Regions from separate parts of the Fulvivirga sedimenti genome, predicted to be linked through region 1. Evidence: riboswitches for the same ligand, from Rfam matches in the RefSeq annotation. Region 1 holds a riboswitch; the other holds the start of a gene.

Region 1 (4,379 bases):
TCAAGTGGGTATGCTGGTTTGGCAGGACATGCCCAGCGGCGACAGAACACACAGCTGGCAGAACCGAAATTATTATGAGGGTACAGAGCTTTTCCGGACACCGGAATCGGAAAGGATTTTCCGGAATGAGTGGCGCGCAATCATGGATTATCTGCAGCCGTATCCCAGTATTGTGACCTGGGTGCCATTTAATGAGGGATGGGGCCAGTTTAAGACCGAATACATTGCCGCTTTTACGAAGGAATATGACCCGGACAGATTGGTGAATGCAGCCTCGGGAGGGAACCACTTCAGGGTCGGTGACATGCTTGATCTTCATAACTATCCGCAACCCGAAATGTATATGTACGATGCCGAACGCGCGACCGTCCTTGGCGAATATGGGGGAATAGGGCTTGTTATCGACGGGCATTTATGGAATGCCGACCGCAATTGGGGTTACATACAATATAAAACCTCTAAGGAAGCCACCGATAAATATGTGGAATATGCCGATATGCTTGCCAAAATGATTGAAATGGGATTTTCTGCAGCAATCTACACCCAGACAACCGATGTGGAGATGGAAGTGAACGGCCTGATGACCTATGACAGAAAAGTCAATAAGCTCAATGTCGAAAGAGTACGAAAAGCCAATCAGTCTGTGATTGAAGTTTTGTCTGAATAATCGGCTTAAGATTCCGATAGCTTCAGGGCATTTTCGATATCCCTGATAATATCTTCCGGATGTTCCAGTCCCACCGATATACGAACAAGCCCCGGTGTAATACCTACATTCGCACGTTCCTGATCACTCAGTTTAGAATGAGTAGTAGAGGCCGGATGCGTGGCTATCGTTCTGGTATCACCCAGATTCGCGGTGAGTGATAACATTTGAAGGTTATCCAGGAACTTTCTCCCACGTTCAACACCACCCTTCACTTCAAACGTGAACAGACCTCCGCCATGAAGCATCTGTTTTTTGGCCAGTTCATATTGCGGGTGGGAAGGGAGAAAAGGATATTTAACAAAATTGATTTCAGGATGCTTTTCAAGCTGGCCTGCGATGGCAAGCGCACTCTGGCAATGCCTGTCCATTCGAACAGCCAGGGTTTCCAGGCTTTTTGAAAGAACCCACGCGTTAAACGGCGACATGGCAGGGCCGGTATGCCGACAAAAAAACCGGATCTTTTGAATCAGTTCCTTGTCGCCAATGATTGCGCCGCCAACTGTTCGACCCTGCCCGTCTATGAATTTTGTGGTTGAATGACAAATGAGATGTGCACCATATTTCAGGGGTTGTTGCAGATAGGGCGTTGCAAAGCAATTGTCCACAATCAGGATCAGGTTATGTTTTTTTGCCAGGTTCCCCAGCCATTCCAGGTCTACAAGGTCAAGACCCGGATTGGATGGTGTTTCAACAAAGATCAGTTTCGTTTTTTCATTGATCAGTGATTCCCACGATTCCGGATCATGGATATCGGCATAGGAGTGTGAAATACCCCATTTTGGAAATATCTGTGTCAAAACCTGATGGGTACTGCCAAACAGGGATCGGGATGCAAGCACATGATCGCCCTGCTGTAGCAGGCCAGCCATACTGCTGTACATGGCCGCCATACCTGAGGCAGTGGCTATTCCGTCGTCTCCGCCTTCAAGCAGACATAATTTTTCAACGAGTTCATTGCTGTTCGGATTGGAAAAGCGTGAATATATGTTACCGCTAATTTCATCTGCAAACATCGCCCGTGCATTTTCAGCATCGTCAAAGACGAAACTTGAAGTCATGAAAATTGGAGTGGAATGCTCCTTGTGCGAAGCGTTGTCAGACTGCGTCCTGATCGCGTTGGTTTCGAAATGTTCTGATTCTGAATGTGATTTCATAAAGCAGGTGAACGGAAGCTGAACCTGGACGGCTCTTTCCCTTTCATTTTTTTAGTAATAAAAGTTTGAATGTACAATCCCTCCCGAACAGACCCGTGGGCTGATAGTGCGGATGGCGAAAAAATTTAACTGAATGTTTCAAGGTAATTAAAATTTATAGCTGTCCGTACCTTACGAACCAGGATTTAGCACCGTTCCACACCCGGGAGGTTGCTAGCGTTTCATTGAGCCTGATCTCTCCGCGCTTCTTTATAAATCAATCACCATTTCTTGGAATTGACGCTACAATCATAAATTCAATTTTTTAACATTCAAAGAATTCAAATAAAAAATGTTAGTAGCATGGTCTGATCGCGTAATAGATATACCGTGCAGAAATGAATGCATTGGCGGTTTGAAGGCGTCTTTCATTGATTTTAGGGTTAAATGTGCAGGGTGGTTGAAATGTAAAATTCTCTGTATTTTTAGCCATATGACGAAGAAGGTTTTTGTTCAGCCGCCGGTGAATTACACCGGGTTGAGAGTTTCAGATCCGGCAGCCGTATCAGGGGGAATCAGGGCGGTGAAGTCTTCTATGCACCATGTATTTAGCCAGGTGGGTGTTATGGAAGGAATTCGTACAATGGCTAAATTAAATCAGTTCGACGGATTTGATTGTCCGGGCTGTGCATGGCCTGATCCGGATGGTGACAGGGCCATTGTAGAGTTCTGTGAGAATGGAGCAAAAGCAGTGGCAGAGGAAGCTACCACTGCCAAAGCCGATCCACAATTTTTTAAAAAATATTCAGTGAGTGCGCTTTCTGCATGGTCGGATTATGAACTCGGAAAAAGCGGAAGGATCACTGAGCCGATGAAATTATCCCCTGGAAGTGATCACTATGAACCGATTTCCTGGCAAACAGCTTTCACGGAAATTGGAGAACATCTTAAAACTCTTCCATCTCCTGACCAGGCCATTTTCTATACCTCAGGGCGAACGAGCAATGAGGCGGCATTCATGTATCAGTTATTCGTACGTCAGTTTGGAACAAATAATCTTCCGGATTGCTCAAATATGTGTCATGAGTCCAGTGGGGCCGCACTTTCGGAAACCGTGGGGATCGGTAAAGGTTCTGTTACGCTCGAAGATTTTTATCGTACAGACCTGATTATTATCATCGGGCAAAATCCCGGAACGAATCACCCCAGGATGCTTACGGCCCTGGAAAAGGCAAAGGCTAATGGCGCAAAGATCATTGCGATAAACCCGTTAAGGGAGACCGGTTTATTAAAATTTAAGCATCCCCAGCATGTTGGTGATATGCTTGGGTCCGGAACAGAGATCACAGATTTATATCTTCAGATACGTGTAAATGCAGATGTAGCCTTATTGAAGGCACTCATGAAACTCTTACTGGAGAAAGAACGCGACCAGCCCGGTCAGATTCTGGATCGTGATTTTATTGAACAAAAGACTACAGGCTATTCCGATTTCCTGTCAGACCTCGAATCATATTCACTTCATGAGCTTATTGCGCAAACAAGTATCGGTGAGGACCTGGTAAGGAAGGCTGCAGATTTGATTGCTTCCAGTGAGAGAATTATTGCTTGTTGGGCGATGGGTCTTACTCAGCATAAGAATGCGGTAGATAATATCCGGGAAGTGGTCAATTTACTGCTGATGAAAGGCAGTATTGGAAAACCGGGTGCGGGAACCTGTCCTGTTCGCGGCCACAGTAATGTTCAGGGCGACCGGACCGTTGGCATCTGGGAATACCTGAAACCATCACTTCGCGAAAAATTGAAAGAGAATTTTAATTTCCAGCCACCTGAAGAGACAGGATTTGATACTATTGGCAGCATTGAGGCAATGCATCAGGGTAAAGTGAAATTTTTCATGGCCATGGGTGGTAATTTCCTCAGTGCATCACCGGATACTGAACTCACCGGTAAGGCTCTGATGAATTGTGATGTTACGGTGCATGTATCGACCAAACTAAACCGGAGTCACCTGTCCCATGGGCAAACTTCCTATATCTTGCCCTGCCTGGGAAGAACCGAAGCGGATATACAGAATGGCAGGCAACAATTCGTGTCGGTGGAAAACTCTACCGGAGTTGTTCATCAATCCCGCGGAAATAAGCGGCCTGTTTCGAATCATTTGAAGAGTGAGCCGGCCATTGTAGCCGGACTGGCCCTGGCAGCGCTGGGCGAACGTTCACAGGTCGACTGGCAAGCCTGGTCTGCTGATTATGACCTCATCAGGAATGCCATTGAAAAAACCATACCCGGGTTTGCCAGCTATAATGAACGTGTACGAAAGCCGGGCGGGTTTTACCTGCCCAATGGTGCCCGGGAAGGTGAATTCCATACCAGGGACAGCAAGGCGCATTTTACCGCCAATCAATTGCCGGCGCATCAAATGTCTGAAAATGAATTTATCATGATGACCATTCGGAGCCATGATCAGTTTAACACCACAATTTACGGATTGAATGACAGGTACCGCGGGATACACAATGAACGACGTATCGTAC
Region 2 (4,379 bases), on a different contig from region 1:
AAAAGATGAACTCGGCCCTAAGCAGCTGAAGGAATAAGGCGGACAATAACAGATTTTGAAATCGGAGTTCTGCTCGTGTGGGCAAAATGATTGTAGGGAACCACCGAATTTGCTTCCGGAAAATAGGTAGCTATGCAGGTTGCCGGGATGTCATATGGAATGATGATAAACCCCTCTGCTTTTCTTTCAATGTGGTCATACTCACTAATAATATCCACTTTATCTCCGGAACGAAACCCCTGCTTGAGCATGTCCTGTTCGTTTATAAGTACGATACGTCGTTCATTGTGTATCCCGCGGTACCTGTCATTCAATCCGTAAATTGTGGTGTTAAACTGATCATGGCTCCGAATGGTCATCATGATAAATTCATTTTCAGACATTTGATGCGCCGGCAATTGATTGGCGGTAAAATGCGCCTTGCTGTCCCTGGTATGGAATTCACCTTCCCGGGCACCATTGGGCAGGTAAAACCCGCCCGGCTTTCGTACACGTTCATTATAGCTGGCAAACCCGGGTATGGTTTTTTCAATGGCATTCCTGATGAGGTCATAATCAGCAGACCAGGCTTGCCAGTCGACCTGTGAACGTTCGCCCAGCGCTGCCAGGGCCAGTCCGGCTACAATGGCCGGCTCACTCTTCAAATGATTCGAAACAGGCCGCTTATTTCCGCGGGATTGATGAACAACTCCGGTAGAGTTTTCCACCGACACGAATTGTTGCCTGCCATTCTGTATATCCGCTTCGGTTCTTCCCAGGCAGGGCAAGATATAGGAAGTTTGCCCATGGGACAGGTGACTCCGGTTTAGTTTGGTCGATACATGCACCGTAACATCACAATTCATCAGAGCCTTACCGGTGAGTTCAGTATCCGGTGATGCACTGAGGAAATTACCACCCATGGCCATGAAAAATTTCACTTTACCCTGATGCATTGCCTCAATGCTGCCAATAGTATCAAATCCTGTCTCTTCAGGTGGCTGGAAATTAAAATTCTCTTTCAATTTTTCGCGAAGTGATGGTTTCAGGTATTCCCAGATGCCAACGGTCCGGTCGCCCTGAACATTACTGTGGCCGCGAACAGGACAGGTTCCCGCACCCGGTTTTCCAATACTGCCTTTCATCAGCAGTAAATTGACCACTTCCCGGATATTATCTACCGCATTCTTATGCTGAGTAAGACCCATCGCCCAACAAGCAATAATTCTCTCACTGGAAGCAATCAAATCTGCAGCCTTCCTTACCAGGTCCTCACCGATACTTGTTTGCGCAATAAGCTCATGAAGTGAATATGATTCGAGGTCTGACAGGAAATCGGAATAGCCTGTAGTCTTTTGTTCAATAAAATCACGATCCAGAATCTGACCGGGCTGGTCGCGTTCTTTCTCCAGTAAGAGTTTCATGAGTGCCTTCAATAAGGCTACATCTGCATTTACACGTATCTGAAGATATAAATCTGTGATCTCTGTTCCGGACCCAAGCATATCACCAACATGCTGGGGATGCTTAAATTTTAATAAACCGGTCTCCCTTAACGGGTTTATCGCAATGATCTTTGCGCCATTAGCCTTTGCCTTTTCCAGGGCCGTAAGCATCCTGGGGTGATTCGTTCCGGGATTTTGCCCGATGATAATAATCAGGTCTGTACGATAAAAATCTTCGAGCGTAACAGAACCTTTACCGATCCCCACGGTTTCCGAAAGTGCGGCCCCACTGGACTCATGACACATATTTGAGCAATCCGGAAGATTATTTGTTCCAAACTGACGTACGAATAACTGATACATGAATGCCGCCTCATTGCTCGTTCGCCCTGAGGTATAGAAAATGGCCTGGTCAGGAGATGGAAGAGTTTTAAGATGTTCTCCAATTTCCGTGAAAGCTGTTTGCCAGGAAATCGGTTCATAGTGATCACTTCCAGGGGATAATTTCATCGGCTCAGTGATCCTTCCGCTTTTTCCGAGTTCATAATCCGACCATGCAGAAAGCGCACTCACTGAATATTTTTTAAAAAATTGTGGATCGGCTTTGGCAGTGGTAGCTTCCTCTGCCACTGCTTTTGCTCCATTCTCACAGAACTCTACAATGGCCCTGTCACCATCCGGATCAGGCCATGCACAGCCCGGACAATCAAATCCGTCGAACTGATTTAATTTAGCCATTGTACGAATTCCTTCCATAACACCCACCTGGCTAAATACATGGTGCATAGAAGACTTCACCGCCCTGATTCCCCCTGATACGGCTGCCGGATCTGAAACTCTCAACCCGGTGTAATTCACCGGCGGCTGAACAAAAACCTTCTTCGTCATATGGCTAAAAATACAGAGAATTTTACATTTCAACCACCCTGCACATTTAACCCTAAAATCAATGAAAGACGCCTTCAAACCGCCAATGCATTCATTTCTGCACGGTATATCTATTACGCGATCAGACCATGCTACTAACATTTTTTATTTGAATTCTTTGAATGTTAAAAAATTGAATTTATGATTGTAGCGTCAATTCCAAGAAATGGTGATTGATTTATAAAGAAGCGCGGAGAGATCAGGCTCAATGAAACGCTAGCAACCTCCCGGGTGTGGAACGGTGCTAAATCCTGGTTCGTAAGGTACGGACAGCTATAAATTTTAATTACCTTGAAACATTCAGTTAAATTTTTTCGCCATCCGCACTATCAGCCCACGGGTCTGTTCGGGAGGGATTGTACATTCAAACTTTTATTACTAAAAAAATGAAAGGGAAAGAGCCGTCCAGGTTCAGCTTCCGTTCACCTGCTTTATGAAATCACATTCAGAATCAGAACATTTCGAAACCAACGCGATCAGGACGCAGTCTGACAACGCTTCGCACAAGGAGCATTCCACTCCAATTTTCATGACTTCAAGTTTCGTCTTTGACGATGCTGAAAATGCACGGGCGATGTTTGCAGATGAAATTAGCGGTAACATATATTCACGCTTTTCCAATCCGAACAGCAATGAACTCGTTGAAAAATTATGTCTGCTTGAAGGCGGAGACGACGGAATAGCCACTGCCTCAGGTATGGCGGCCATGTACAGCAGTATGGCTGGCCTGCTACAGCAGGGCGATCATGTGCTTGCATCCCGATCCCTGTTTGGCAGTACCCATCAGGTTTTGACACAGATATTTCCAAAATGGGGTATTTCACACTCCTATGCCGATATCCATGATCCGGAATCGTGGGAATCACTGATCAATGAAAAAACGAAACTGATCTTTGTTGAAACACCATCCAATCCGGGTCTTGACCTTGTAGACCTGGAATGGCTGGGGAACCTGGCAAAAAAACATAACCTGATCCTGATTGTGGACAATTGCTTTGCAACGCCCTATCTGCAACAACCCCTGAAATATGGTGCACATCTCATTTGTCATTCAACCACAAAATTCATAGACGGGCAGGGTCGAACAGTTGGCGGCGCAATCATTGGCGACAAGGAACTGATTCAAAAGATCCGGTTTTTTTGTCGGCATACCGGCCCTGCCATGTCGCCGTTTAACGCGTGGGTTCTTTCAAAAAGCCTGGAAACCCTGGCTGTTCGAATGGACAGGCATTGCCAGAGTGCGCTTGCCATCGCAGGCCAGCTTGAAAAGCATCCTGAAATCAATTTTGTTAAATATCCTTTTCTCCCTTCCCACCCGCAATATGAACTGGCCAAAAAACAGATGCTTCATGGCGGAGGTCTGTTCACGTTTGAAGTGAAGGGTGGTGTTGAACGTGGGAGAAAGTTCCTGGATAACCTTCAAATGTTATCACTCACCGCGAATCTGGGTGATACCAGAACGATAGCCACGCATCCGGCCTCTACTACTCATTCTAAACTGAGTGATCAGGAACGTGCGAATGTAGGTATTACACCGGGGCTTGTTCGTATATCGGTGGGACTGGAACATCCGGAAGATATTATCAGGGATATCGAAAATGCCCTGAAGCTATCGGAATCTTAAGCCGATTATTCAGACAAAACTTCAATCACAGACTGATTGGCTTTTCGTACTCTTTCGACATTGAGCTTATTGACTTTTCTGTCATAGGTCATCAGGCCGTTCACTTCCATCTCCACATCGGTTGTCTGGGTGTAGATTGCTGCAGAAAATCCCATTTCAATCATTTTGGCAAGCATATCGGCATATTCCACATATTTATCGGTGGCTTCCTTAGAGGTTTTATATTGTATGTAACCCCAATTGCGGTCGGCATTCCATAAATGCCCGTCGATAACAAGCCCTATTCCCCCATATTCGCCAAGGACGGTCGCGCGTTCGGCATCGTACATATACATTTCGGGTTGCGGATAGTTATGAAGATCAAGCATGTCACCGACCCTGAAGTGGTTCCCTCCCGAGGCTGC

The links. A riboswitch is a leader RNA that binds a small molecule or an ion and turns the genes downstream of it on or off. The one in region 1 is predicted to bind S-adenosylmethionine.
Region 2: another riboswitch for S-adenosylmethionine. It lies ahead of LDX50_RS16220 (trans-sulfuration enzyme family protein); the one in region 1 lies ahead of LDX50_RS21940 (trans-sulfuration enzyme family protein).

What each region holds. Positions count from the first base shown of each region.
Region 1 covers NZ_JAIXNE010000004.1:875,262-879,640, reverse strand. Annotated here, with positions in the region: gene LDX50_RS21945 (glycoside hydrolase family 2 protein) at 1-667, shown strand, start outside; gene LDX50_RS21940 (trans-sulfuration enzyme family protein) at 673-1,863, opposite strand; SAM riboswitch class I at 2,015-2,121, opposite strand; gene LDX50_RS21935 (FdhF/YdeP family oxidoreductase) at 2,336-4,379, shown strand, end outside.
Region 2 covers NZ_JAIXNE010000003.1:874,382-878,760, forward strand. Annotated here, with positions in the region: gene argH (argininosuccinate lyase) at 1-29, shown strand, start outside; gene LDX50_RS16215 (FdhF/YdeP family oxidoreductase) at 18-2,312, opposite strand; SAM riboswitch class I at 2,527-2,633, shown strand; gene LDX50_RS16220 (trans-sulfuration enzyme family protein) at 2,785-3,975, shown strand; gene LDX50_RS16225 (glycoside hydrolase family 2 protein) at 3,981-4,379, opposite strand, start outside.